One region of the uncultured Spongiibacter sp. genome, then DNA from elsewhere that is predicted to be linked to it. Evidence: predicted binding sites of a transcription regulator. Region 1 holds the regulator's gene; each other region holds the start of a gene.
The links. The regulator sigma-54, encoded in region 1, starts transcription at its own class of promoters, with help from an activator protein. The targets are predictions, from matches to a motif close to TGGCACANNNNTTGCNNT.

Region 1 (7,370 bases):
CAAAATGGCCAACAACTGCAGTTGCGTGGCAGTGTTGTTGTTGAAGACTTAATTCGCGAAGCACAAATCCACACAGAGCAACTCAGCATTGACCTGGAGCAAAGCCTGGTAGCAACGGATCAGCCACTGCGACTGCAACTACCCAATGGCGAAACCCAGTCGGAGGGCATGACGGCCGACCTCGTTAACGAGAAAGTCGAGCTGCTCGCGAAGGTAAAAGGACACTATGAACCGCAATAATCTACGCACCTTCGCTATTAGCGCCCTGCTCTGCCTCGCCAGCAGCGTGCACGGCTTGCCCGATGACCGCCGCCAGGCCATCAACCTCAGCTCAGATAAAGCCACCTATGAAAACAATCGCGGCATTTACACGGGCAACGTCAATATGTCGCAGGGCAGCCTGATTATTCGCGCAGACAAGCTGATTATTGTCGAGGCTGACAGAAAAGTAACCAAGGTTATTGCCCATGGCAGCCCCGCCCATTTTGAGCAACAACCCCGCGCCGGGGAAGGCGTCGTGGTCGCCAGTGCCCGACTCATAGAATACAGCCTAAATGCCGAGGAAATCCTGCTGCAAAAAGATGCCACCATCCGACATCAGGGCTCCAAGATCAGTGGCGATCGCATTGTATACAGCGGGCGCAAGCAAATGGTCATTGCCGATGGCGGCAGCCACAAACTCGATGGCAGGGTACAAATGACCCTACAGCCTCAGCAGGGCGTGAGTGATACCGATAGCCCTGCTCCAAGCACCACCCCCGACACCCCGGAGACTCCCCGCTAACATGCCCGTATTGAAAGCCAGCAACCTCGCTAAAGCCTACAAAGGCAGAGAGGTAATCAAAGACGTCTCCCTGAGTATTAACAGCGGTGAAATAGTCGGCTTGTTGGGTCCCAACGGGGCGGGAAAAACAACCTGTTTTTACATGATCGTCGGCATCGTCAACGCCGACCGCGGCCGCATTCAGCTCGACGACAAAGACCTGACACCGCTTTCCATCCAAGGTCGGGCCAAACACGGCGTCGGCTACCTCCCTCAGGAAGCATCCATATTTCGGAAGCTGAGCGTCGCTGACAACATCATGGCGATATTGGAGACCCGCAGCGACCTGAACCGCAAGCAACGCAAAGAAAAGCTCGATGCACTGCTACAAGAATTTCACATTGCCCATATTCGCCAATCGCCGGGTATGGCGCTCTCGGGCGGGGAACGGCGCAGAGTAGAAATTGCACGAGCACTGGCCACCGAGCCCAGTTTTATTCTGCTCGACGAGCCCTTTGCCGGGGTAGACCCCATATCGGTGAACGATATTCAGCAGATTATTCGCCACCTGCAGGCGCGCGGCATCGGCGTCCTAATTACCGACCACAACGTGCGAGAAACCCTCGATATCTGCGAAAAAGCCTACATAGTTGGCGAAGGTCGCATCGTTGCTGAGGGCAATGCCGAGGCCGTGCTCAACAACCAAATCGTGCGGGACATCTACCTCGGCGACACATTTACCCTTTGATCAAAAAATCGGCACAGCAATTGCTTTAAACGCCTATTGCAGCGGTGCGGCTGCGGGACTACACTGACCCTGAAGCATCGTCGTTTATGGCTACATAACGGCATTTAATCCCTCAGGTATGGTTGTAGTAGAAGTCATTGCCTATGAAACAATCGCTCCAGCTAAAAGTCGGTCAGCAGCTGACCATGACGCCCCAGCTGCAACAGGCGATTCGTTTATTACAGCTCTCCACCCTCGACCTTCAACAGGAAATTCAGTCGGCACTGGACTCCAACCCCCTGCTGGAAGTAGAGGAAGACAGCGACAGCCCGGAACCCCAGAGCAGCAACAGCCAGAGCGAAAGTAACGCCAATGAGGCTGACAGCAAAACGACCTCTGCTGAGGAGGCGCCCAGCAACGACGCTGACAGTGAATGGGCCGAGCGCAGCGACATCCCCGAAGATTTGCCGGTAGACAGCCAGTGGGAAGACGTCTACCAAAGCTCCGCACCTAGCTCCTCCACGGCCGGTAGCGCCGACGACGACTACAACAATGACTATCGCCACGGCAGCTCAGAGTCGCTCCAGGACCACCTGCGCTGGCAACTCAACCTCAGCCGGCTTTCAGAACTTGATCGCATCGTCGCTGATGCCATCATCGACGCGATCGATGAAAAAGGGCGGCTCACCGTCAGCCCCGAAGAGCTGGTGGACGCCTTCGACGACGACGATATCGAAATAGAAGAAGTGAATGCCGTCCTTCACCTCATCCAGCAGTTTGACCCCCCAGGTGTTGGCGGCCAGGACCTTCAAGAATGCTTGCTGATTCAACTTCGACAGCTCTCCCCAGACACCCCATACCTGACTGAAGCGCTGCAGATTGTCGAGCAGCATATGCCGCAGCTCGGCAACCGTGATTACAACCAAATCATGCGCCGCTGCCGGCTAAAAGAAGACCAACTGCGCGACACCCTGGCACTCATTCAAACGCTGAACCCCACTCCTGGTGACTGCGTGGGTAACGACGAAACGGAGTATGTGGTACCAGACGTATTCGTCAGCAAAAAAGAAGGCCGCTGGCTGGTTGAGTTAAACCCGGACATCGCCCCGAAAATACAAATTAACAGCCACTACGCATCGCTAGCCAAAGACAGCGGCACCAGCAGCGACAAAGACTATATTCGCGACAACCTCCAGGAAGCGCGCTGGTTCATTAAAAGTCTGCAGAGCCGCAACGAAACACTGATGAAAGTCGCCACCAAGATTGTTGAGTACCAGCGCGGATTCCTGGAGTACGGCGACGAAGCGATGAAACCGCTAGTGCTCCACGATATCGCCGATGCAGTGAGCATGCATGAATCGACGATCTCACGGGTTACCACGCAAAAATATATGCATACCCCGAGAGGCATCTACGAACTCAAATATTTTTTCTCCAGCCACGTCTCGACCGATACCGGAGGAGAATGCTCCTCCACGGCGATTCGTGCACTAATCAAAAAATTAATTGCCGCAGAAAATCCCAAAAAACCGCTAAGCGACAGCAAAATCACCCAACTGTTGGCCGAGCAAGGCATCAAAGTTGCCCGGCGAACCATTGCAAAGTACAGGGAATCACTAGTCATTCCGCCCTCTAACGAACGGAAAAGACTGGTCTAATAAGGCCCCAAAAGGCCCAAACAACGCGCCGGGAGGCGCCGGATGTTCTCAGCGATGAAGGAGCAAGATATGCAAATAACCGTCAGTGGTCACCATGTTGAAGTTACCCCGGCACTTCGCGATTACGTCAACAACAAACTCGCCAAGCTGCAACGGCACTTCGACAATATCACCAATACCGACGTTACCTTGTCAGTAGAAAAGCTGGTTCAAAAAGCTGAAGCCACCGTACATGTGGCTGGCGCCGATCTGTTCGCCACCTGTGAATCAGAGGATATGTACGCGGCCATCGACAGCCTCACCGACAAGCTCGATCGCCAGCTTATTAAACACAAGGAGAAAAACCTGGGCCACTAAAGGCCCGGGGATGTTCCGGAAACGTAAACATGACCCTTGATTCAATACTCAGCCCCGGACGTACCCACTGCGGTACGTCTGTGGGCAGCAAGAAACGCCTACTGGAACAAATTTCTATTTTTGTCAGTGAGGATAATGCGCAATTCAACGCCGACGAACTGTTCAACGAACTGCTCGCCCGCGAGCGACTCGGAAGCACAGGTATCGGGCACGGGGTTGCGATTCCCCACTGTCGCAGCCAGCAGTGCACCGAAATTACCGGCATGCTGCTTAAACTTGCCGAGCCTATCGACTTCGAAGCGATAGACGATCAACCCGTGGACTTAGTGTTTGCGTTGATCGTTCCTGCCGAAGCACACGACGAACACATTAAAGTGTTGGCAAGCTTGGCCAACGCCTTCAACGATGACGCTTTCCGCCAGCAGCTTCGCAGCGCAGACAGCGACAGCAGTCTTTATGAACGTGCGGTAGCGAGCTAGGCGTGAAGCTTATTATTCTCAGCGGCCGCTCAGGTTCGGGCAAAAGCACGGCGCTGCACCAGCTCGAAGACGAAGGTTTCTACGCCATCGACAACCTGCCGGTGTCACTGCTACCCGCACTCGTTACCGAACTCTCTCAAAGCACACTGAAAGTTCATCAGCAGGTTGCTGTCTGTATCGATGCGAGAAACTCACAAACGGAGCTCGCCCGCTTCCAAGAACTGTGCAAACAAGTTCGAAGCCTGGCCAGCTTGCGTATTCTTTTTTTGGATGCCAGCGACGACAAGCTCATTAAGCGTTTTAGCGAGACCCGTCGACGGCATCCACTGAGCACCGACTCCCAGCCGCTTAGCGACGCGATAAAGCAAGAGTCTGCGCTGTTGGAGCCCATTGTCGCCGAGGCATCGCTGACCATAGATAGCAGCGACATGACTGTGCATCAATTGCGCGCCACCATACGTGACCGCGTTCTCGGCGTCGACGCTAGCCGCATGGCACTACAACTAAAGTCCTTCGGCTTTAAGCGCGGCCTACCCATTGATGCCGACCAGGTCTACGATCTGCGCATGCTCCCCAACCCTCACTGGGACGAGGCACTGCGCAGCCTCAGCGGCCGCGACGAGGCCGTTCAGCACTTCCTCGATGCCCAGCCGCAAGTCCAACAGATGTATAGCGACATACTCACTTACCTGCTGCGCTGGCTGCCTGAGATAGAATCTGCCGGTCGCAGCTACTTCACCATCGCGATCGGTTGCACGGGTGGACAACATCGCTCAGTATACATGGCCGAAAAGCTGGCTAAGGCGCTTCGCGACACCTGTCCTGGCCTGCAAGTTCGCCACCGCGAACTTCAGCACTAACCTGGGCTGGACAAGGCGATGCAAGAAATCCAAATTCCTATCATCAATAAACTCGGCCTTCACGCCCGTGCTGCGTCCAAATTCGTAACCACCAGCACCGCATTTGCCTCTCGCATTCAGGTGTCGGCGGGGCAGCAATGGGTCGACGGAAAAAGCATCATGTCGGTAATGATGCTCGCGGCCAGCAAAGGCATGACACTGCACATTCGCTGCGAAGGGGAAGACGAACAAGCAGCCCTGGACGCTCTCGTCGACTTGATCGAACGCCGCTTTGACGAAGGCGAATAAATCAAATACTGCGCATTTCAGCGCGATTTCGCCCGTCTGCAATTGTTGCCCAGCGAAGATTAAAGGATAATTCTCGCCACACTGTGTGACTGCTATCCAGCAGAAAGCCGAACGCAACGCAGAGAGCTATATGGCCCAAACCGCAGAAAAGCCCCAAGCTGAAAGCCGCCTAGAGCTACTGAATGAAGCTCTGGGCTCCGGCGCGTTTCTGCAAATTCGGCGTATGCTCAACGGCCTGCCTCCCGTCGATGCCGCCCACCTTATTGAGTCAACACCGCAAAAAGTACGGGGCGTGCTGTGGCAACTTGTCGATACCGAAAATGAGGGTGACATTCTCCAGCACCTGAGCGACGAGGTGCAGAGTCAGTTCCTGCGGCACATGGATGCCGAGGAAGTCGCCGCGATCACCGAGGGCCTCGAAACCGACGATATCGCCGATATACTCCAGCAACTTCCGGACCGCGTGATTCGCGAAGTGCTGGAGTCGATGGACCATCAAGACCGGGTGCGCGTCGAGCACATACTGTCCTACGACGAGGACAGTGCCGGTGGTCTGATGAACACCGACACCATCACTGTAAGGCCGAACATCACCCTGGATGTCGCGCTGCGTTACCTGCGGCGGCACGAAGAGCTTCCCGCAATGACCGATAGCCTGCTGGTCGTTAACCGTAATGACCAGTTCATTGGCTCACTGTCGCTGCGGAAACTGCTGGTCTCGGACCCCAGCGTTACCGTTCGTGAAATCATGGACACCGAAGTTGAGCCCATTGTGGCGTCCATGCCTGCGCGCGATGTTGCCAACCTCTTCGAGCGGCGGGACTGGGTCAGTGCCCCCGTGGTCGACGACAATCAATTGCTGCTTGGCCGAATCACCATCGATGACGTCGTCGATGTTATCCGCGAAGAGTCCGACCACTCACTGATGAGTATGGCCGGTCTGGATGAAGACGAAGACACCTTTGCATCGGTAATGACCACCGCGCCGCGCCGCGCCATTTGGCTCGGCATCAATTTGTTAACGGCCTTTATTGCCTCCGGTGTTATCAACCTTTTTGAAGGCACCATTGAAAAAGTCGTCGCACTGGCCGTACTTATGCCCATTGTCGCGAGCATGGGCGGTGTCGCCGGCACACAAACCTTAACCGTGGTGATTCGCGGGATGGCCCTTGGCCATATCAGCCGCAATAACAGTCGCTGGCTGATCAATCGAGAGGTTCTGGTAGGACTCATGAACGGGCTGCTGTGGGCACTCATTGTCGCGCTGGCCGCCAGTTACTGGTTTAACGACCCCTTAATCGGCGCCATTATCGCCGCCGCCATGGTAATTAACCTGATCACCGCATCACTGGCCGGCGCCATTTTGCCGCTGGTAATGAAGGCGCTGAACATCGATCCCGCGTTAGCTGGCGGCGTAGTGTTAACTACGGTTACCGATGTTGTCGGCTTTATGTCCTTCCTTGGATTAGCCACGTATTTTTACGCTTGAGTTCCACTCAAGCCAAGCCGATAGAGCAACCGTTATTGTGACCGATATAGACGATCAAGAACGCCCGAGTAAAACCGCACTGAAGCGCGAAATGGAAGCCCTGCAAAAACTGGGCAGTCGCCTCGTGGGCTTAAGCAATGCCGACTTGGCCCGGGTTCCCATCAACGATCCCGACCTTGAGGAAGCCATCGCCACGGCGCGGCGGATTAAGAGCCGCGAGGGGCTTCGCCGGCAAATGCAGTACATCGGCAAACTGATGCGCCGCATTGATGCCAGCGGCATTGAAGCCGCCCTGCTTGAACAGGAGCAAGGGCAAAAAGCATTGGCGCGACGCTTTCACGAGCTAGAGGACTTGCGAGACGATATGCTAGCCGCTGGCGTCAAGGGCGTCGACGCCGCACTACAACGTTTCCCCAATGCTGATCGACAGCGACTTCGCCAATTACTCATGCAAGCTGGCAAAGAAAAAACGGCGAATAAGCCGCCCGCAGCAGCGCGCAAGCTCTTTCGCTACCTGCGCGAACTTCAGCAAATTGCCAACGAAGAAGAAAGCCAGGCGTAAAACTAGAATCGCCGGTGTTGCGACACTGGCATTTCTTGACGCAGCGCTCGCTGCGCCGCCATGTCGATGTCAGCTGTCGCAATACCGGCGCCAAAGCCGAGTTCGGCGAGTACGCGCCCCCAGCTGTCAATCACGCAGGAACCTCCGGATGTCTCTCGGCGCGCGCTGTGAATACCGCCCTGATTTG
Region 2 (7,370 bases), on a different contig from region 1:
AGCTCCTCAGTTTTCTGCTTCATCAGCGCCATGTCCGCCTCACTCTCAACGTTCAAGCGTACAACCGGCTCGGTGTTGGACATGCGCACATTAAACCGCCAGCCGTCAAAATCCATACTCAGACCGTCGGTATAATCAACGCTGCTTGCCTGCTCGGCATATTTTGCTTCAATGGCAGCAATACTGGCGCGCGCATCGTCGACCTCGCGATTAATTTCACCACTGCAGGGAAACTTGGCAACGCGCTCTTCGACCAGCGACGACAAGGCCGCAGACCTCACCGACATCAGCTGAGTAACCAGCAACCAGGGAATCATGCCACTATCGCAGTAAGCAAAGTCCCTGAAGTAGTGGTGGGCACTCATTTCACCGCCGTAGACCGCATTTTCCTTGCGCATTCGCTCTTTAATAAAGGCATGACCGGTTTTGCTCTGTACCGCCTCGCCGCCGCGCGCCTGAACAATATCGACGGTGTTCCAGGTTAAACGCGGGTCGTGAACCACTTTTTCGCCTGGAGCATTCAGCAGGAAAGTCTCGGCAAGCAAGCCCACAACGTAATAGCCTTCGATGAACTCGCCGCGCTCATCGAAAAAGAAACAGCGATCAAAGTCACCGTCCCAGGCAATACCCAGGTCAGCACCGTGCGCCTTAATGGCATCAATAGTGGGTTGACGATTCTCCACCAAAAGAGGGTTCGGCACGCCGTTCGGGAAGTTGCCATCAGCTTCGTGATGAACACGAATAAATTCAAACGGCAAATGCGGTTCCAACAGATCAACCACACGCCCAGCGCCACCATTACCGGCATTGACGACGATTTTGAGCGGCTTGAGGGCAGATACATCTACGTAGCTCAACAAGTGCTCGACATAGGCCGCACTCGTATCAAGCGACTGAAGCTGGCCACGCACCGCTGCCGGGGCTGAAAATTCGTTCTTCTCAGCAAGGGCTTTAATATCCAACAGGCCAGTGTCGCCGCTGATTGGCTTCGACTCCTCACGCACGAACTTCATGCCGTTATAATCTTTGGGATTATGACTCGCGGTGACGGCAATACCGCCATCCATTTCTGCATGCGACGTGGCAAAGTAAATTTCTTCTGTTCCACACAGGCCGATGTCGTACACATCGACCCCTGCATCGCGCAAGCCGTTAGAAACGGCTGCTTTTATTACCTCACTACTCAGGCGAATATCGTGCCCAACGACAACCTTCTTTGGCTTGATCACCTCAGCAAAGGCGCGACCAATGCGATAGGCAATATCTTCGTTGAGCTGATCGGGGATGCGACCGCGAACATCGTAGGCCTTAAAACAGCTTAGTTCTTGCACCATGAATCAACCCTGCCCGTCTTGATAGATGTTTTCGTAGACGTAGTTTGTCGCTTCGATAAATCCGGGCACGCTGCCGCAGTCAAATCGGCGGCCTCGGAATTTATACGCCAGCACGCAGCCGTTTTGCGCCTGGGTCATCAGTGCATCTGTCAGCTGAATTTCGCCGTTTTTACCCGGAGGAGTGTCGCGCAAAATATCGAAAATATCGGGCGTTAGAATATAGCGACCAATAACCGCGAGGTTACTCGGCGCGTCTTCAGCCTTGGGCTTCTCAACCATATCTTTTACTCGGTAGAGGCCACCACCCATATCATCGCCAGCAATAACACCGTATTTCTCGATGTTCTCCATTGGCACTTCCTGGATGGCGACAATGCTACAGCGGAACTGGTTATACAGCTTCACCATTTGCGCCATCACACCATCTTCGCCCGGATTCACGCACAGGTCATCGGAAAGAATAACGCCGAAGGCCTCATTGCCCACCAGGCTTTCACCGGTAAGAATGGCGTGCCCCAAGCCTTTCATTTCGCGCTGGCGCGTCATCATAAAAGTGCCTTCGCTCAACACTTTCCGAATACTGGTCAGGTAGGACTCTTTGCTGGTGCCCGCTATTTGGTTTTCAAGCTCAAAACTAATGTCGAAGTGATCAGCAATGGCGCGCTTACCGCGACCCGTTACCAGAGCAATTTGCTTAAGCCCCGCCTCAATAGACTCCTCAACACCGTACTGAACCAGTGGCTTGTTGACGATCGGCAGCATTTCTTTGGGCATCGACTTCGTCGCGGGTAGGAAGCGGGTACCGTAGCCGGCAACCGGAAAGAGACATTTCCTGATCATATTACTTGTGCATCCTGTGTTTTTTTGAAATAGCTCAGTCCGTAACGAGCCTTGTGAACGAATTTTCCCAGCAGTGCAGCAGATTCGCAATCACCGCGTAGCCTACTTTGCCCTGCTTACCAAATTATTACAGCAATGATCAGGCCAATGTTGACATTTTTGTGTGCTCAGCAGGCCCTTATGCTACTATGCGCGCTACAAATTTCTCACTGGCAAGTCTTTTTCTTATGTCTCTTACCCATAAAAATAGCTTTACAAAAGAAGAACTCATTGATTGCGGCCACGGCCGGCTCTTTGGCCCGGGCAACCCCCGCCTTCCCGTCGACAATATGCTCATGTTAGACCGCATCACTCATATTAGCGGCGAAGGTGGCGAATACGGCAAAGGCCAACTGATCGCCGAGCTCGATATCAACCCCGACCTATGGTTTTTCGACTGCCACTTTGTTGGCGACCCGGTCATGCCCGGCTGCCTGGGGCTCGATGCCATGTGGCAGCTAGTGGGCTTTTTTCTCGGGTGGCGCGGCAACAGTGGCAAAGGCCGCGCGCTGGGTGCCGGCGAAATTAAGTTCACCGGACAAATTTTACCCGACACCAAACTCGTTACCTACACACTCAACTTCAAGCGACTCATTGAACGCAAACTGGTTATGGGTATCGCCGACGGCGAGGTCGCTGTCGACGGGAAAGTTATCTACACCGCTAAAGATCTGCGGGTTGGCCTGTTCAAAGACGACGCCAGCTTCGCGTAATAACAATGCCACTAGCGTGGCAAACAAGACTCACTGACAGAACAAACATACGCTACGAGGTAGACATGAAACGTGTTGTAGTTACGGGGATGGGTATCGTCTCCAGCATTGGCAACGACATCAAACAAGCTTTGGCTTCGCTCCAAAATGGTGCATCCGGCATCACACATAACGACACCTACAAGGAAATGGGCTTTCGCAGCCATATTTCAGGCTCCATTAAAGACCTGGATTTAAAAGCCCACATTGATCGCAAGCAACTGCGCTTCATGGGCGACGCGGCAGCCTATGCTTACATCGCCATGCAAGAAGCGATTGCCGACTCCGGACTTGAAGACAAGGATATCGATAACGAGCGTACTGGCATTATTGCCGGCTCTGGTGGTGCCTCTTCGGCCAACCTCATTGAGTCTGCCGATACACTGCGCGAGCGCGGCGTAAAACGTATTGGGCCCTACCGGGTTACCCAAACCATGGGCAGCACCGTATCTGCCTGTCTGGCCACCCCCTTTAAAATAAAAGGTGTGAACTACTCTATCTCTTCAGCTTGCGCCACCAGCGCACACTGCATTGGCAACGCTGCTGAACTGATTCAGCTGGGCAAACAAGATGTTGCTTTTGCCGGCGGCGGCGAAGAAGAACACTGGTCGCTGAGCTGCCTGTTTGATGCCATGGGCGCGCTGTCTACGAAGTACAACGACACCCCCCAGCAGGCCTCCCGACCCTACGACGCTAACCGCGACGGCTTTGTTATTGCTGGCGGTGCCGGCATGATCGTTCTGGAAGAACTCGAGCACGCCAAAGCGCGCGGCGCAAAAATTTATGGCGAATTAGTCGGCTACGGCGCCACCTCCGACGGCTATGACATGGTTGCCCCAAGTGGCGAAGGCGCGGCGCGATGCATGCGCCTGGCCCTGCAAAATGTCAGCAGTGAGGTCGACTACATCAACTCACATGGCACCTCGACGCCGGCCGGCGATATGCAGGAGCTCAAGGCCATTAAACAGGCCTATGGCGAACACCCCATCCCCGTTATCGGTTCAACCAAGTCACTGGCCGGGCACTCTCTGGGGGCTACCGGCGTTCAAGAAGCCATCTTCTCGCTACTGATGATGCAAAATAACTTCATTGCCGCCTCCGCCAATATCGAGGAGCTGGATTCGGAAGCCGCCGGCATTCCAATTGCGACAGAAAAGCGCGAAAACGTGACGCTCAATACCATTATGTCTAACAGCTTTGGCTTTGGTGGCACTAACGCGAGCCTGGTGTTTAGTCGAGTTAACGACTAGCCCAAAAGCACTTGCGCATAAAAAAGCCCGCTTCTGCGGGCTTTTTTGTATGCCAAGTACGGTTATTCTTTTCGCTCTAGGCACCCAACTCAGCGAAAGAAAGACAATCGATAACCTCTCCACGCCTAAAGGTCGTACCCGGCGGCACAATTGCCAATGCATTCGCCCACGCCACTGAACTTAGCGCCCCGGAGCTTTGCTGCGGATGCAAACTCAGCACGCCCCCCTTCAGGCGCACACGCAGATACTCTTGCCGACTACCTGGCTTTAGCCATTCGAAGTCCACCGTCGCCTGAACGACGTCGGGCATCGGGTCGCTGATGCCTTGCATGGCCAACAAATACGGCCTGACGAGCAGGCAGAAGGTGACAAAACTCGACACCGGGTTGCCCGGCAAGCCAAAAAACGGCACGCCTGCAATTCGGCCGTAGGCCAAGGGCTTACCCGGCTTAATCGCCAGTTTCCATACCTTGAGCTCACCCAAGCGCTCTATCTGCGCTTTAACATGATCCTCCTCACCGGCAGAGACACCACCACTGCTTATTACCACATCGGCCAACTCAGCCGCTTGAGCCAAGGCCTCCGCAGTCGCCTCTGCCGTATCGGGGATAATTCCTAGGTCGATAAGCTCACCGCCCATTGCTGAAATCAGCGCAGCCAGCATCGGCCGGTTGGAATTGTAAATTTGCGCGGTGCCGAGCGCCTCGCCGGGCTCTCGCAATTCATCCCCGGTCGACATCAAGGCAACTTTTAAGCGCTTGGCGACACGACAGGCCGGCACCCCAACAGAGGCCAACAAGCCGAGGTCCGCGGCGCCTAGCTTGCGACCGCGTGCTACGACAACAGCCCCCTTAGCGATGTCCTGGCCACGCGGGCGAATATGCTGGCCAGTTGCTGGCGTTATCGCAACCTCAACGCCCTCGTCGGATCGCCGGCAATCCTCCTGAGCAACAACACAGTCTGCCCCTGGCGGGATAACCGCACCGGTAAAAATTCGCGCCGCGGTTCCCGGCAGCAAGGCATCGGGGGCATGGCCCGCCGCTATACGCTGGCTGATAGGCAGGGCCCGCCCTTCGGCAAGATCAGCGACCCGCAATGCATAGCCGTCCATCGCGCTATTGGCCGCCGGCGGCACATCTGTTGCCGCGACAATATCCTCCCGAAGAATGCGCCCAAATGCGGCATTCAGATCACAGCGCTCATCCCCACACAGGCTCGCATCTGCCAGTAACTCAGCCTGTACTTCCGCCACCGGGCGCAGCGCCATTATTAGTGACCTCTGCGAGTATTTAACACACCCACAAAATTGCAGGGGCGATGACGGCTATCGAGCTGCTCCGCGATAAGCCGCGTCCACGCGGTTCGGCATGCCCCCGTAGAACCTGGCATGCAAAATATCACGGTATTATTAGCAAAGCCGGCAAGGGCTCGCGACTGGATGGTCGACGAGCCAATTTCTTCGTAAGACACGGCGCGAAAGACCTCGCCAAAGCCTTCAATGTGCTTGTCAAAAAGTACCGACACCGCCTCTGGCGTGGAGTCCCGGCCAGAAAATCCGGTACCACCAGTGACCAGCACAGCGTCAATGTTTTCATCGGCGATCCAAGCGGATAGCGCAGCGCGAATTTGATAAATATCGTCTTTCACTATCTGCTTATCCGCCTGCCGGTGACCGGCCTCTTGCAGAGCGGTACATAGGTAGTGCCCGGAGCTATCAGAAGCCTCATCTCGAGTATCCGATACGGTCAGCACCGCGATCGACAGAGCTGAAAACGCGTCAGAGGCGCTCATCGCAATCATCCTCACAAAGGGTTTTAATCATTTTGGGCAACCAGGATCGCCACGCTAATTGCTTAATGCCGAAATTACGTAATAAACGCTCACAGCGGAGTACCCGCGAATCCGTCACCCACCCCCAGCCATCGCCATCAATTGAAATATCGGGGGGAGTCGCCAGATATTGCCCGGCATGGGCGTAGGCCACTTCGGCAAATGCATAGGCGCTAGTGGCACCGCTGCTTTGATAGTGATAGATACCCCGGCACAGCGCACCACAGGAAAGCTGGTCAATCATTGCCGACAACACCCGGGCAAGGTCACCAACCGGCGTCGGAGCACTCTGCTGAGAATCATCAAGACCAAGCGCTTGGCCCGCTTTAAGCGCCTTGATAAAGGCGGACAGTAAATTATCACCGTCGGTCGCAATAAGTGGCCCCGTGCGCAGGATAAGCGCCTGCAATGGCGCAGATAGCAGCTGCTCTTCCATTGCCGCCAGACGGACAGCATCCTGACCTTGAGGGGCTGGGGTGGCATTTTCTGCCACCGGCTCTTCGCGATCCAACGCCGCGACAACCCGGGCATCACTCAGCCCCAAATAACACCGCAGTTTCGGACCTACAGCACTTATTAGCTCCGCCTGAATATCAACGACGGCGTCGGTGACGGGTTCGCCCGGTGTTAAAAGGGCGTTAATGAGAATCGCACCGTCGGCCAAGTGCGGTTGCGCCAATAATTCAGAGGGCTTTAGTTGCAGCAATTCCCGGCCCCGGGAGTTCAGCTGCGCTTGCAGGGCCGCCGCTAACGCGGAGTCTTCACAGAGTAGTAACACGCTCACCGTTTCGCCCACTGCCGCCTTCATCTAGACATTGCACAACACTTTTCTGGGACGTTAATCCCGCCGCCGCCCCATCGGCGCTCACCAACTGCGAAGACATCTCTTAGAACGGGATATCGTCATCAAAGTCGTCAAAACCTGGAGCAGGAGCGTTTTGCTGGGCGGGCGCTTGCTGCTGCGGAGGGGCTTGGCGCTGCGGTGCTGATGGAGCAGGTGCTGCTTGGCGACGCTGCTGAGGCGCCGGCGCTTGGGAGTAGCCATCGTCGCCATAACCACCAGACATGCCACCACCGCTACGGCTGTCGAGCATTTGCATTTCAGCGGCAACAATCTCGGTGGTGTAACGGTCTTGGCCACTTTGATCCTGCCATTTGCGAGTGCGCAGAGATCCCTCAACGTAGACCTTTGAGCCTTTTTTCAAATACTCACCCGCAATTTCAGCCAGCCGATTGAAGAACACCACCCGGTGCCATTCTGTCCGCTCTTGCGGTTGGCCAGTTTGCTTGTCCTTCCACGTCTCACTGGTCGCGATGGTGACATT
Region 3 (7,370 bases), on a different contig from region 1:
CAACCGGCGCCGATGCCGGTAACGACACTGCTGGCAATATCGACGTTGAGCTTGCCTGTAGCGTAATAATCGAGGAAGAACAGCGGTTCAGCGCCTGTTACTAGCAGGTCGTTGACACACATTGCGACGAGGTCGATACCAATGCTGTCGTGAATGCCTGTGTCCATCGCCAGTTTTAGCTTGGTGCCGACACCGTCTGTGCCCGACACCAGGACGGGTTCTTTATAGCCGGTCGGCAGTTGGCACAGGGCGCCAAAACCACCGAGGCCGCTCATGACTTCTGGGCGACGCGTGCGTTTGGCAACATCTTTGATGCGCTCGACGAGTGCATCTCCGGCGTCAATGTCTACACCGGCATCTTTGTAACTCAGGCTGGGCTTGTTGGTATCAGTCATAGTGCTTGGCTGTCCTCTTTGAGGGCGCTATTCTAGCTTGGTTGGTCGCGCAATTCAGCAGCTAAATCGGGAATTTTGCGCTGCTTCAGGACTTGGTAGGCGCGCCTTGCTAAACTGTGGCGCCAGTTTCAGGTAGAGGGATTTTAATACTGTGATTAATGCGCTAAAGCGGCCGCTGCTATTGTTGTTAGCTGCCTGCCTGTGCTCGGCCGCTGTCGCGGGCCGTGTCGATGACCTCTACAAGGGGCGCGAGGCCGTTGCCGAACAGTCCTCTGCGACTCTCCGCCGCGGTGCGGCCAGTGCGTTGGAGCAAGTCTTTGTGCGTGTGTCCGGCCAGGGCCAGCTGCCACAGTCCTCCGCACTCTCTGAAGCACTGGCTTCCCCCGAACCATTTTTGACTCGCTACAGTTATCGCCGTGAAAACACCGATGGCGAAGAGCGTCTTTGGCTGGACATGAAGTTCTCTCCTCGGCAGGTCAATGCGGTGCTTCAATCAGCCGGTTTGCCGGTGTGGTCGGCAAATCGTCCCACGGTATTACTGTGGCTGGTTGTCGACACGCCAGAGGGGCGAAGCTTCCTCGGCAGCGGTAGCCACCCGGACCTAGAAAAGGCGCTCCAGGATGCTGTGGCACGTCGTGGCCTGGCATTGCAGCTGCCGTTATTTGACTTGATTGATGCGGGTAATCTGAGTGCGCAGGCTTTGTGGCAAATGCCCGAGGCCCGAGTTCGCGAAGCCTCGCAACGCTATGCGCCGCCCTTCATTCTTATGGGGCGGGCCTCCCAATTGTCCACTGGCCAGTGGTTGGCGAGCTGGGCCTTGCTCGATGAGCAGAGTGGCGAACGCTTTGATACCCAGAGTCAGCAAGACAGTGGCTTTCTGGCGGCAGCGGTCGATCGGGTTGCCGATGTTCAAGCGCGTCGCTACGCGGTCAACAGTGTTGCCGGTGCCGGTGGGCGCACGCTGATCCATGTGAGTGGCCTCGCGCGCTTTGACGACTACGCGCAGATGGTGAGTTATCTGGAATCTCTTGCGGTCATAGAGCACGCGAATGCGGCGTGGGCGTTTGGCGAGGAGTTGGTGCTGGAATTGGTGTTGAAAGATGATATGGATAAAGTCGAGCGCTATCTGCAACTGGACGGCCGCCTGCGCCGCGCCGCTGAGGGCGCAGGCCGCAGCCGGTCGCCACTGGCGACGCAAGGCAACTATATCTGGCAGGGGCAGCCATGACAGTGAATGTTCGCTGGTTATGGTGGCTGGGGGGACTTTTACTGCTGGCGTGGTTGCTCAATGCCCTCAGCCCAATATTAATGCCTTTCGCCATTGCCTCAGTGCTGGCGTATATGGGGGATCCGCTCGCCGACCGCTTAGAGGCCAGAGGCGTGGGCCGAACCATGTCGGTGGTGTTGGTCTTCAGCGGCTTGTCGCTGTTCTCGCTGCTGATGTTTTTAATCACCTTGCCGTTGTTGCTGGATCAAATGCAGCTGCTGGTGCAGCGTTTATACGCGCTGGTTGGATGGTTGCAAGAGACGGCACTGCCCGGGTTGCGTGGATTTTTGGATTTGCCTGAGCAGGCCCAGCCAATCGATACGGCTAAAGAAGCGATCAGCAAACACTGGGATGCGGCAGGCGGCATTTTTGTCTATGTGTGGCAAAAAATAAGTGGCTCCAGTGTCGCGGTGATGACGTGGGTGGCGAACATCACGCTCATCCCTGTTGTTACGTTCTATCTGTTGCGCGATTGGGATGTGATGATGGCGGCAATTCGCAAGCTGCTGCCGCGCTCCCACGAAGCGCTGTATGTTGATATCGCGCGCCAATGCGACGAGATATTAGGTGCCTTTGCGCGCGGGCAATTTTTGGTGATGTTATCGCTCGGTGCGATATACACCGTCGGTTTGTTTATCCTCGGGCTCGATCTGGCATTGGTGTTGGGCCTGGCGGCAGGCCTGGCCAGTATTGTCCCCTACTTAGGGTTTATCGTGGGCATCGCTGCGTCGGGTTTGGCGGCGTATTTTCAATTTGACCTGTCCTGGCAATTGCTGGGCGTTGCAGTGGTGTTTGGTATTGGCCAACTGTTAGAAAGTTTGTATTTAACCCCGTCGCTGGTGGGTGACAAGATTGGCCTGCACCCGGTAATGGTGATATTTGCCATATTGGCAGGGGGCCAGTTGTTCGGCTTCCTTGGCATTTTGTTAGCGCTGCCGGTTGCCTCGGTAATGAAGGTGATGGCCGGCTATCTTCACGACGCGTATTTGCGCAGCGAGTGGTATCAAGAAGGTGGAGAAATCCCCCTGGTGCTTGAAGACGAGGACGAGGACTGATGGCGTCAACGCAGTTGCCCCTCGCGCTTAGCCTCGATACGGAAGCGACCTTTGATAATTACTATGTCGCCCCGTCGCAGCAGCTTCCGGTAGCAGTCTTAAAGGGGGTGGCAACGGGACAGGGCGAGAAGCTGGTTTACCTCGCTGGGCGCAGCGGTCGGCGGCACCTGTTGCAGGCCTGTTGCCAGTTGGCCGACGCGCAGGGGCGTTCGGTGCGCTATATCCCCGCCGCAGAATTGCTGGGCTATCCCGCTGAAATGGTACTGGAAGATGCCGATTTGGCTGACCTCGTGTGCATTGACGGTTTGTCAGCCATTGCCGGCCGCAGCGACTGGGAAGTGGCGCTGTTTAGTCTTTATAATCGCGCGCTTGGCGGGGGCTGCTCGCTGCTTTTTGCATCCACCGAGGTCCCTGATCAGTTGGCGATTGAGCTGCCTGACCTGGCGTCTCGCCTGCAGAGCTTTAGCGTTTATCGCCTTTCTGAACTTAGCGAGGAGGAGCGAATTGCCGCGCTTTGTCATCGTGCTCAAATTATGGGCCTGGATATTAACGAGGCCCTCGCAGAGTTTATCTATCGCCGTTGCCAGCGTGATCTAAAAGCGCTATTTGGCGTACTAAGCGACTTAGACCGTCACAGCCTGGCGCGACAACGGCGACTGACGATCCCGTTTGTAAAAGAAATAATGTCTTGGTGAGTGAACTTTTCACTCAATCCAGACTCTCGATGCGGGCGTGGCGTTGCGAATAGTGGTTGCTTCTTTCTTGCGGAGCTTCTATAACTCTTTGCAACGCCGTCGCGGTAAAATTACTGAAAAGCAGGCGTGCAAGGGCATACTTGCGTGTTATTCTTGAGCCAAGACCCACCATTAAGGTAGGGCGACGGAAGACCTAAGTGATAATCAGGGGAGCTACAAAATGCGTAAACAATTAATGGGTGCTGCGATTGCTGCGGTAATTGCCGCACCAGCGATGGCAGATGACCACAGCAACAAGTGGTACTTAAATGCCGGCGTAGGTTATCAAGTTTTCGATTCTGCTTGGGACCTGGAAGAAACTGCTGCGGCGTTGTTCAGCGTTGAACAAAAGCTCAGCAAGGACTGGGGTGTGGAAGTGGGTGTTAGCTACGCTGACGCTGACAACCGTTACAACAACAGTGCTGCTGACGCTGAAGTAACGTTCATTTCTGCTAACGCGATTCGCTACTACAACACTGAGTCTAAGATCGAGCCCTACGCGGCCATTGGTCTTGGCATGGGTGTGGTGAACTTTGACGTGGTACGCGAAGAAGAAATTACTCAGGCCAACTTGGGTGGTGGTTTCCGTTACGCACTGTCTGGTCCTCTGTCTCTGCGTGCTGATGCTCGTTACTTCTACGGTTTCGATCATGAAACTAACGACGGGATCGTCTCTCTGGGCCTGAGCTACGCGTTCGGCGGCGAGTCTAAGCCGGCTCCTGCTCCAGCGCCTGTTCAAAGCAATGACAGCGATGCTGACGGTGTTGAAGATGGTGCTGACCAGTGCCCAGGCACACCAGCAGGTGTTGCCGTTGACGCCAAAGGCTGTGCCTTGGACAAAGACGGTGACGGTGTACCTAACTACCGCGACAAGTGCCCTAACACACCAGCGGGCCGCCAGGTTGATAAATTCGGTTGTAAGTTTGTACTCAAGCACACCGAGTCGATCAAAATGGACGTGAAATTCCCACTGAACTCCGATGCGATTCCTGCTTCGCAAATCAGCGAGCTGAAGAAAGTCGCTGAGTTCATGAAGCGCTTCGGTGGTGTTAAAGCCGTTGTTGAAGGTCACTCTGACAGCACTGGTGCTGCGGCCTACAACAAGCAGCTGTCTCAGCGTCGCGCCGACGCCGTTCGCAGTGCTTTGATTAAAGAGTTCGGCATTGATGCCAGCCGCCTGAGTGCGATTGGTTACGGTGAAGAGCGTCCTATCGCTGACAACAGCACCAAGGCAGGCCGTCAGGCTAACCGCCGCGTTGTTGCAGTAATGGAAGCAGAAGTCGCTAAATAAATCGCGACTAGTGCATACCGGAAGGGGCCCCTGAGGGCCCCTTTTTTTTGCCTGAATTTTGACCCCCTCCTGTTAAATATTCCCCAACTTGTCATGCCCCAATTGAGGGCGAGTTGTTCTGTGTTGCCGAATAGCCCGCCGTATTTACTGGCTTTCAGCCTGATTTAGTTAGTTGGCATAGTTCTTGTTAAATCCAGAGTAGATGCGGTGATTTGCTTGGCAATTCACCAAGTTGGTGCGCTTTTTTAGCCCCCGCGGGCTCGGTTTAGCACACAAACAGTGCGCAACAATGAGGGATTTCATGATATTCGGTCGCAGAAAACGCAAGCCCATTACGATTGCTGACAAGCAGGTAGTGGACTGGAAGTACGCCGTCTGTGGTTATTGCTCCACGGGGTGCTCAATTGAGGTCGGTTTGAATGCCGACGGAAAGCCGGTGGCGAGTCGCGGCAAGGGCAATGCGCCGGTTAATCAGGGCAAGCTGTGCATAAAGGGTATCTTCGAGCATGAACTGAGTGGCACCGCTGGTCGTGGTACGCAGCCGCTGATGCGTGACCGAATATACGACGCGTTTTCTCCAGCCAGTTGGGATAGCGCGCTCGATCGCACGGCTGAGGAGTTTATGCGAATCCAGCAGAAGTACGGTCGCGATAGCGTGGCGATTGTGTCCACCGGCCAACTGCTGACAGAAGAGTTTTATACCCTGGGAAAATTGGTTCGCGGGGTAATTGGTAGCAACAACTACGATGGCAACACCACACTGTGTATGGCATCGGCAGTGTCCGGTTATAAACGCTCCTTCGGCGCTGATGGGCCGCCCGGCTGCTACGAGGACTTCGAAAATACTCACTGCCTGATGGCCTTTGGCTCAAACCTCCCTGAGCAACACCCCATTATTTATTGGCGACTAAAAGAGGCGTTGGAGAAGCGCAAGTTTCCACTGATTGTTGTCGACCCGCGCGTGACCATGCTGGCGCAATTCGCCGATATCCACTTACCGATAACACCGGGTACTGACCTGGTGCTGCTAAATGCCTTAGCTCACGTCATTTTGAAGGAGGGCTTGCAGGATCAGGCTTATATAGACGCTCACTGCAACGGCTTTGATGAGCTTGTCGCGACAGTAGAAAAATATGACCCCATCACCGCCTCGCGGATATGTGGTATCGACCCAGACACCATCAAGCATGTGGCCCGCATTTACGCAAAGGCACCGTCGGCAATGAGTATCTGGACGATGGGTATTAATCAGAGTACCCACGGCACCGACGGCGTGTGCGGCATTAATAACCTCAACCTGATTACCGGCAATATCGGCGTGCCCGGCGGGACCAGTCTGTCTATTACCGGGCAGTGCAACGCCATGGGCACCCGGGAGTGGTCATCCTGCTCTGGCCTGCCGGGCTATCGTATGCTTGAGAAGCCGGAGCACCGCAAGGAGGTGGCCCAGTTTTGGGGGGTTGATGAATCCTTCTTCCCGGCAAAGCGCGGTTTGCAACAGACCGATATTTTTCCGGCGATAGAGTCGGGCGATATTAAGGCCTTGTGGATCGTTGCCACCAACCCGTTGACCTCCATGCCGAACCAACCGCGAATTAAAAAGGCCTTGGAGAAGCTCGAATTTATGGTGGTGCAGGACGGCTACCGCGACTGTGAAACGGTCGACTATGCCCATGTTTATCTTCCCGCTGCCGTGTGGGGGGAAAAAGAAGGGGTACAAACGAACACTGAGCGGCGGGTAAATTTGGTGCGCAAGTTTACCTCGCCGCCGGGCGACGCCAAGCCCGATCATTGGATTTTCTCGCAGCTGGCCAAACGTTTTGAGCGGGGCAGGGAAATCGCTTTTCCCGAGACGACCTCTGAAATTTTCGATGAAATGAAGCAGTTGTCAAAAGGTCGTGGCCGGAATTTGGATATCTCCGGCATGAGCCATGATCTGATTGAAGCGCAGCGCGGCATCCAATGGCCGATGCGCGAGGGTGATGAAACGGGTAGCCCACGGTTGTACAGCGACGGCGTGTTCCCCACTGCAAACGGGCGCGCCAACCTGCTGGCCATGGACTACATCGAGGACAATGAGGTACCGGATGAGCACTATCCTTTCTGGATGAACAGCGGCCGTGTCGTGGAGCATTTCCACACCCGCACTAAAACCGGAAAAATTGGAAACCTCAATAAGTTCAGTCCAACGCCTTACATGGAAATGAATCCAGACTCCGCGCGCGCGGCCGGGGTGAGCCACCAGAGCTATGTGCGTCTGGTGTCGCGTCGCGGCGACGCTGTCGTTATGGTGCAGCTCACGCAGCGGGTTCCCCGCAATATGCTGTTTATCCCCATGCATTATCACGACTGTGTTAACCGGCTGTCGCTGGGATTGCTTGACCCCTATTCCCGCCAGCCAGCCTTCAAGCAGTGTGCCGTGCGCATTGAACATATTGATCAAAAGGAGGCGGCGCGACTCAACGTTGAGCGCCGGGCTTTCTAGTTGGCCGTGTTAGCCGTGACATCCCCCATTACACCAAGAAGGGCTTAGTTTATGTGGAAGGTTCGAGACGATGAGCCGCAGTACGCTTTCCTGAAAGAGTCTGGCGCGCCTGAGGTGAATTACTATGAGGCGCCCATTGATCT
Region 4 (7,370 bases), on a different contig from region 1:
CCGGCTGATCGCCGCCCTCGCCGTCGGGACGGTTGCAGATCAGCGTTTTTACGCCTTTTTCTGCCAGTGCCGGCAGGTCGTTAACGGTGAGCTGGCCGGAAACCGTCAGCCCCGAGTCTATTTGCTTGTATTCCATGCCTTGCCCAGCCCTTAGAGTACGTTCAATGGTAATTTTAGATACACCGTGCCGTTGTCGTCGGCGCCGGGTAGGTGGCCTGCCCGCATGTTTACTTGCAGAGATGGCAGGATCAGCCGCGGCATATCGAGGGTGGCGTCGCGGGCCTCGCGCATGGCGACAAATTGCGCCTCGCTGGTGCCAGTGTGTACGTGGATGTTGGCCTGTTTCTCGGCGCCGACGGTGGTTTCGTATTCGACCTCGCGGCCGCCGGGCATATAGTCGTGGCACATAAACAGGCGGGTTTCATCGGGCAGCGATAGCACGCGCTGGATCGATTGATAGAGAACGCGAGCGTCGCCGCCGGGGAAGTCCGCGCGGGCGGTGCCGCCGTCAGGCATAAATAGGGTGTCGCCAACAAATGCCGCGTCGCCCATTACATGGGTCATGCACGCCGGGGTGTGGCCGGGGGTGTGAATTGCGCGGCACAGCATATTGCCCACGTGGTATTCGTCGCCGTCGTTAAACAGCTTGTCGAACTGCGAGCCGTCGCGAGCGAACTCTGTACCGGCGTTAAAGATTTTGCCGAAGGTTTCCTGCACCACGGTAATGTTGGCGCCAATGCCGATCTGACCACCGAGCGCTTCTTGAATATAGGGCGCAGCTGACAGGTGGTCGGCGTGCACGTGTGTTTCGATGATCCATTCGAGGCTCAGTTTATTGTCGCGAATGTGCTGAATGATTTTGTCGGCACCCACCAGCGACAGGCGGCCCGCGGCATAGTCGATTTCCATTACCGAGTCCACGACCGCGCAGGCGTTGCTGCTTGGGTCTTTCACCACATAGGAAAAGGTGTTGGTGGGTTCGTCGAAGAAGGCGATAACTTCGGGTTTGTGGTCGAAATCAATGGAGATATTGTCGAGCATGATGCAATCCTCTTACTGTTGTCGCGAGCGGTATCGGTCCCTGATGCGTACAGCGATAACGCGGCCTCGGTTATGCGTAATTGGAATAACTATATTCCGTATGATTGTAGTAACAGGATTCGTGCCAAAACACGGTAAAAACGAATATTTAGCGTAACTTGTTGTAATTACTGAAAATTAAATTTCATTCGGGTTTGCTTGAGCTGCCGTCGCAAATAAAACCTCTTTGCTTTTGCCAGATCTGGCAGAAACTTCGTCACATTTGGCAGAGTTGTGTTCTGTGGGGGCTGGAAGCGGCTGATAGTGACGTCGACTGAAGGTGCGGGCATAAAAAAGGCGGGCCCGCTTGCGCGCAGCCCGCCAATGAGCAGTGGCTGTTGCTGCTCAGTCGTAGGAGAGGTGGGTCGCCTTACCGTGGAAGATACGGTAGACGAAAATGGTGTAGCCGATAATGATCGGCAGGGTCAGCACAACGCCAACCAGGGTGAATTGCAGAGCGTTGACCGAGGCGGCGGCATCCCAGATCGTCATTTGGCCAATGATGATGTTGGGGAACAGGCTGTAGCCGAGGCCGAGGCTGGCCAATACGCAGATGGCCACAGTGCTGACATACAGCTTCCAGCCGTGGCCGCGGTAGATGCTGTTGTCGCTGTTAAGCAGGGCAACAATCGCGGTAAAGGCGGCGAGAGACAGCACCGGGATGGGCGCCAGAATCAGGAAGTTGGGCCAGCTGAACCACTTCTCCGCAATCGTGTCGCTGACCAGCGGCGTGGCGACAGACACCAGCAACAGGCCCAGGCCCATGGGCCACACGGACTTGCGCGCCCAGCCAATGGCTTTGGTGAGCAGGTCGCCCTCGGTCTTCATCAGCAGCCAGCCACAGCCCAGTGTGAGGTAGAGCGCGGGCAGGGTTAACGCGATGAGGGCCGAGAACAGCAGGCTGGTGGTATTGGATTGCAGGCCGGTGACGTAGGCGCCGAGCATCCAGCCCTGAGCCATCGACGCGACCAGTGAGCCGACGAAAAAGGCGCGATTCCACAGCGCCTTGCGGTGGTCACCCGCTTTGACGCGCAGGTCAAAGGCCACGCCGCGCAGTATCAAGCCCATCAGCATGATCGTTACCGGCAGATACAGCTCGGTGAGCACGATGCCGTGGGCCATGGGGAAGGCGATCAATAGAATCCCCACGCCGAGCACAATCCAGGTCTCGTTGGCGTCCCAGAAGGGGCCAATGGAGGCGACCATAATGTCTTTTTCGGCGTCGTTGGCCAGCGGCATAAGCATGCCAACACCGAGGTCGTAGCCGTCGAGAATAACGTAGATCAGCAGGGACAAGCCCATTGCCGCCATATAGATAATCGGTAGCCAGTATTCCATTACGATTCTCCCCCTTTCGCGGTGTTATCGCCGGTGTTGGCTGACGCCGTGCCAGCCGGGTTTAAGATCAACGAGGCAGCGGGCTTGGCCGACAAATTGCGCAGCGCGCCGATGTAAGAAGCCAGTAAGAACAGGTATAGAAGGATATAGCCGAACAAGGTGCCGCTAACGGTGGCAGCGCTGTGGTCGGCGACAACGTCCTGGACTTTTAGTACGCCGTCGACGATCCAGGGCTGGCGGCCAATCTCGGTAACGTACCAGCCGGCCAGCACCGCGATCCAACCGGAGAAGGTCATCGCTGAGAGCGCCGCGAGTACGGGTTTACTGGCCTGCCGGCCGCTTCGCAGTGCCCAGGCGGCCCACCACGCAACCAGTACCATTAGTCCGCCGATGGCGAGCATCACACGGAAAGACCAGAACACGATCGCGACGGGTGGGTGTTCGCCAACAAACTCATTCAGGCCCTTAACTTCGCCCTTGAGTTCGTGGGTAAGTACCAGGCTTGCGGCGTAGGGAATTTCCAGCGCGAATTTATTGCTGCGGCTCTCTTCGTCGGGAAGGGCGACAACAGTGAAGGGGGCGCCTTCCTCAGTTTCCCAAATGGCTTCCATGGCGGCGACTTTTGCCGGCTGGTGTTCAAGGGTGTTGAGGCCGTGCAGATCGCCGATGAAAATTTGCAGCGGGGCCAGCACCGCGGCAACCATCACGCCGGTGCGCATAATCTTCCAGGTGGCGGGGCCGTCGACATTCTTCAGTGCCCGCCAGGCGCTGACGCCAGCAACGAGGAAGGCGCTGGTTAGTACAGAGGCGATTACCATATGGAAAAAGCGGTAGGGGAAAGAGGGATTGAAGATCACTTCCCACCAGCTTTCCACCATGACCACGCCGTCTTCCAGGTAGTAACCGGTGGGGGTTTGCATCCATGAGTTCAGGCTGAGAATCCAGAACGCCGAAAGCGTCGTGCCGAATGCCACCAGAAAGGTACTGATCAGGTGCATGCGATTGGATACGCGATCTTTACCGAACAGCATAATGCCCAGGAATGAAGCCTCCAGAAAGAAGGCGCTCAGTACCTCATAGCCCAGCAGCGGCCCGGCGACATTGCCGGCTTTTTCCATAAAGCCCGGCCAGTTGGTGCCGAATTGGAAGCTCATGGTAATGCCCGAGACCACGCCCATGGCGAAGGTCAGGGCAAAGATCTTCACCCAGAAGTAATAGGCATATTCCCAGGCCTTGTCGCCGGTTTGGGTAAAGCGCACCCGAAAAAACAGCAGCAACCAGCCCAAGCCAATGGAAATGGCGGGAAACAGGATATGAAAGCTGATATTGGTGGCGAACTGTATGCGCGCCAGCACAAGGGGGTCGATATCCATAAGCTCCTCTCTCTATATATCTAAACGGAATTCCAATATTCCGATTTGTACTAAGATACACAGCAATGTGTGTGCCAGTGCGCGAAAATTCCGCAAGGCATTGATTTTGATGGATAAAAATCAGGCGAGCGGTTTGCAAAAGGCAATGTGTATCGCAGCGTGCCAGGTTTTGTGTCAGTCTTGTCAGAATACCTGTCATTTCTGGCAAAGACGATGCGACAAATTGCTACAGACCTCGACCTCGATTTTCGGTCTCTGCTCGACGGCTTAGAGCACCCGGCCATTCTACTGACGCCCGATTACCAGATTGTGGCGAGTAATCAGCGTTACCAGCAAAGCTTTGGCGACGTGCCGGTGGGCGATCACTGTTTCAGGGTGTCTCATGGCTACGACAAGCCCTGCGACCAGGCGGGCGAGAGCTGCCCCCTTCAGGCGTGTACCCACAGTGGTGAGCGCGAGCGCGTGCTGCATATCCACAATACCCCCCGTGGTCGCGAGCATATTGATGTAGAGATGCTACCCATTAAAGGTCGCAATGGAGAGTTGCGCTACTTTATTGAAATGCTCAAGCCAGTGCGCAGCGCCAGTGCGGAGATCAGCAGCGACCATATGGTGGGACGCAGTGCGGCGTTTAACACCATGTTGGAGCTGATAAATCTGGTTGCCCCCCACGACACCTCGGTGTTGCTGCTCGGCGAGTCCGGCGCCGGCAAGGAGCTGGCCGCGCAGGCGATCCACAGCACCGGTGGGCGCTGCGACAAGGCGATGGTTACCGTTGAATGTGCGGGCTTGACCGACACCCTGTTTGAAAGCGAGCTGTTTGGCCATGTGAAGGGTGCCTTTACCGGCGCGGTGAGCAATAAACCGGGTCTACTTGAGTCGGCCCGTGGCGGCACCCTGTTTCTGGACGAGATCGGCGATGTCCCGCTGGGTATGCAGGTAAAATTGCTGCGCCTGCTGGAAACCGGCAGTTATCGCGCGGTGGGCAGCACCCAACCTCAGCTGGCCGACTTCCGCTTGATCTGTGCCACCAACAAAGACCTGCCAGCGATGATCGCCGAGGGTCAGTTCCGCGAAGACCTCTACTACCGGATTAATACCTTTCCCATCCACCTGCCACCGCTGCGTGAGCGCCGCGCCGACCTTGCGTTGATCTCCCGCTCGATCTTGAAAAAGCTCAGCCCCAATGGCGGTTATCGCCTCACCGACTCTGCGGTAAAGCGCCTGCAGGACTATGATTTTCCGGGCAATATCCGCGAGCTGAAAAACATCCTGGAGCGCGCCACCATTTTCGCCCATTCCAGTATTATCGACCTCGCGGTGCTGGAGCGCTGCTTTGGGCAAGAGGGTCGCCAGGCAGAGCCCGCGCCAAGTCCCGCCGCGCCTCACAAGGGCCCCTGGCTGGACTTAAAGGCGCAGGAGCAACAGTATCTCAAGTCGCTGCTGCAGCATTGCAATGGCGACAAGGAAAAAGCCGCCGACATTGCCGGTATCAGCCTGCGGTCGCTGTATCGGCGCCTAGAGGAATAGTCGGCGAGTTACAGGTTCAATATTAGGGGCGATTTCGACCGAGCTGATCGTGGCTGGATACCCACTCATCGGAAACAACGGCGGCTGCCAGCGATAGGTCTCCGGCTAGGACGGTTGCCGCGATAATTTCCGCGAGTTTGTGGGCTTTGCCCTCACCGTAACAGCCCATCATTTCCAAGCATTCACGCTGGGTCGCCAAGCCGGTGCCACCGCCATAGCTGGCGCAGATAATCGAGGGCAGCGTGACGGAGTAATACAGGTCGCCGTCGTCGGTGAGATCCATAAAGGCAATCCCGGCGTGGGATTCAACGACATTGGCTTCGTCTTGTCCGGTGGCGATAAATATCGCGGCAATGCCGTTCGCCGAGTGCGGGCCATTGTAGGCTGAGCCAGCCAATAAGCTCCCAACAATTGTGCGTTGGCGCAGGCGCACCATGGGTTCGGGTTCGGCGCGCATCAGGCTCTGCAGCAGCTCTTTTTTAATGACGGCTTCAGCGACCACCTTTTTTCCACGGCTGTGAAGCAGGTTCATATGGGAGTGCTTCTTATCGGTTTCTATGCCGCCCGACAAGGAAAAATTTTGAATGCCGGTGAAGTTTGAAAGGACCCACTGGCACGCTTTGTGGGTCGCTTTGCCCGTCATATTTTGGCCGGCGGCATCACCGGTTAGGTAGTTAAAGCGGGTAAACAGTTTATTGGCGATTACCCAGCTTTGAATATTTTCCAGTGTGCCAACGCGTGTTGTACTTTCGGCCTCGGCTTTAATGTCCTCAAAATTGGCCTCGAGCCACTGCGCCAGTGCCCGTGCCTCTCGAGCAGATGTCAATTCAAATAATGGTGCCCGCTGCATAGCTTCGTCGACGACAGTGACGGTGCACCCACCCGATTCAGTGACCAGTCTCATGCCCCGGCTATAGGAGGCGATCAGGGTTCCCTCGGTGGTGGCCATGGGGATGTAAAAGTCGCCCTGAGCGTGCTCACCGTTGATGCGATAGGGGCCGGCGACGCCCAGTGGCATTTGTACAACGCCGATAAAGTTCTCGGCATTTCCCTCAAGGCTTGCTGGGTCGAGAGAGTAATGCCGGGTGTTCGTCAGTGACGTACCTGTTTGTTCTTCAATGAAGCTGCGGCGTTGTTGCGCGGCCTGTTCCGAGTAGTCATTGCCTTTAAGGCGCGGGATACGCTTGCGCTGGCTCATCGGCGGCTGCCCTGATTAATGGCAATGGCTGTTTGTTCGCCTTCACTACGGGCGATTACCACGGCGGCGCAGGAGTCGCTAAATACATTCACCGCGGTGCGCATCATATCCAGAATCCGGTCGGTCACTAGCAGTAGGCCGATGCCCTCCAGTGGCAGACCAATGGTGCCAAGGATGACGGAGATGGCCACCAGGCTGGCGGCGGGAATGCCGGCCACGCCGATCGAGGTTAGCAGGGCGACCATTACCACGGTGAACTGCTGGGCAAAGCTCAAGTCCAGGCCGTAGACCTGAGCGATAAACATGGCCGCTACGCACTCATACAAGGCGGTACCATCCATATTTACGGTTGCGCCTAACGGCAACACGAAGCCGCTGGTGCGTTTGGATACACCGGATTTGTCCTGCACACACTCCATCGTAAGCGGCAAGGTCGCAGAGCTGGAGGCGGTGGAGAAGGCGGTGAGCATTGCCGGTGCCATGGCCTGATAGTGTTTGACTGGCCGCACTTTGCCCAGGTAGCGAAGCACCAGCGGCATGGCGACAAAGGCGTGTAGCGCCAGTGCCAGCGCGGCGGCAAAAAAGAATTTGAGCATGGGCGCAAAGGCGTCAAAGCCGGTGCCGGCGACGGTTTTTGCCACCAGACCAAAAACCCCAATGGGGGCAAATTTCATCACCCACATGGTCATGCTGGTCATAATATCCATCAAGCCCTGCCAAAAGTTCAGCTGAACTTCCGCGTGCTCGGAGTCGCTGCGGGCGAGGAAAAAGCCATACAGCAAGCTGAAAAATATCAGCCCCAGCATTTGGCCATTGGCCGCAGCCGCGATCACATTGGGAGGGATCATGCG

Region 2: the regulator sigma-54 is predicted to act here: its motif matches at 2,304-2,321, upstream of galU (UTP--glucose-1-phosphate uridylyltransferase GalU).
Region 3: the regulator sigma-54 is predicted to act here: its motif matches at 4,916-4,933, upstream of ABNS66_RS14405 (nitrate reductase).
Region 4: the regulator sigma-54 is predicted to act here: its motif matches at 3,851-3,868, upstream of ABNS66_RS01540 (cytochrome ubiquinol oxidase subunit I).

The regions. Positions count from the first base shown of each region.
Region 1 is NZ_CAXGPO010000025.1:18,011-25,380, forward strand. It holds gene lptC (LPS export ABC transporter periplasmic protein LptC) at 1-240, shown strand, start outside; gene lptA (lipopolysaccharide transport periplasmic protein LptA) at 227-784, shown strand; gene lptB (LPS export ABC transporter ATP-binding protein) at 786-1,511, shown strand; gene ABNS66_RS11370 (RNA polymerase factor sigma-54) at 1,655-3,148, shown strand; gene raiA (ribosome-associated translation inhibitor RaiA) at 3,218-3,505, shown strand; gene ptsN (PTS IIA-like nitrogen regulatory protein PtsN) at 3,535-3,984, shown strand; gene rapZ (RNase adapter RapZ) at 3,987-4,844, shown strand; gene ABNS66_RS11390 (HPr family phosphocarrier protein) at 4,863-5,132, shown strand; gene mgtE (magnesium transporter) at 5,263-6,621, shown strand; gene yjgA (ribosome biogenesis factor YjgA) at 6,659-7,183, shown strand; gene ABNS66_RS11405 (carbon-nitrogen hydrolase family protein) at 7,186-7,370, opposite strand, start outside.
Region 2 is NZ_CAXGPO010000004.1:40,144-47,513, reverse strand. It holds gene ABNS66_RS03460 (phosphomannomutase) at 1-1,334, opposite strand, end outside; gene galU (UTP--glucose-1-phosphate uridylyltransferase GalU) at 1,338-2,174, opposite strand; gene fabA (bifunctional 3-hydroxydecanoyl-ACP dehydratase/trans-2-decenoyl-ACP isomerase) at 2,402-2,926, shown strand; gene fabB (beta-ketoacyl-ACP synthase I) at 2,992-4,215, shown strand; gene glp (gephyrin-like molybdotransferase Glp) at 4,292-5,482, opposite strand; gene moaB (molybdenum cofactor biosynthesis protein B) at 5,485-6,006, opposite strand; gene ABNS66_RS03430 (sugar nucleotide-binding protein) at 5,993-6,853, opposite strand; gene ssb (single-stranded DNA-binding protein) at 6,933-7,370, opposite strand, start outside.
Region 3 is NZ_CAXGPO010000043.1:15,852-23,221, forward strand. It holds gene purM (phosphoribosylformylglycinamidine cyclo-ligase) at 1-395, opposite strand, end outside; gene ABNS66_RS14385 (DUF2066 domain-containing protein) at 547-1,623, shown strand; gene ABNS66_RS14390 (AI-2E family transporter) at 1,620-2,717, shown strand; gene hda (DnaA regulatory inactivator Hda) at 2,717-3,412, shown strand; gene ABNS66_RS14400 (OmpA family protein) at 3,633-4,742, shown strand; gene ABNS66_RS14405 (nitrate reductase) at 5,044-7,227, shown strand; gene ABNS66_RS14410 (DmsC/YnfH family molybdoenzyme membrane anchor subunit) at 7,279-7,370, shown strand, end outside.
Region 4 is NZ_CAXGPO010000002.1:40,251-47,620, forward strand. It holds gene ABNS66_RS01525 (bifunctional protein tyrosine phosphatase family protein/NAD(P)/FAD-dependent oxidoreductase) at 1-136, opposite strand, end outside; gene ABNS66_RS01530 (MBL fold metallo-hydrolase) at 151-1,041, opposite strand; gene ABNS66_RS01535 (cytochrome d ubiquinol oxidase subunit II) at 1,426-2,418, opposite strand; gene ABNS66_RS01540 (cytochrome ubiquinol oxidase subunit I) at 2,418-3,791, opposite strand; gene ABNS66_RS01545 (sigma-54-dependent Fis family transcriptional regulator) at 4,005-5,321, shown strand; gene ABNS66_RS01550 (hydroxymethylglutaryl-CoA reductase) at 5,344-6,519, opposite strand; gene ABNS66_RS01555 (dicarboxylate/amino acid:cation symporter) at 6,516-7,370, opposite strand, start outside.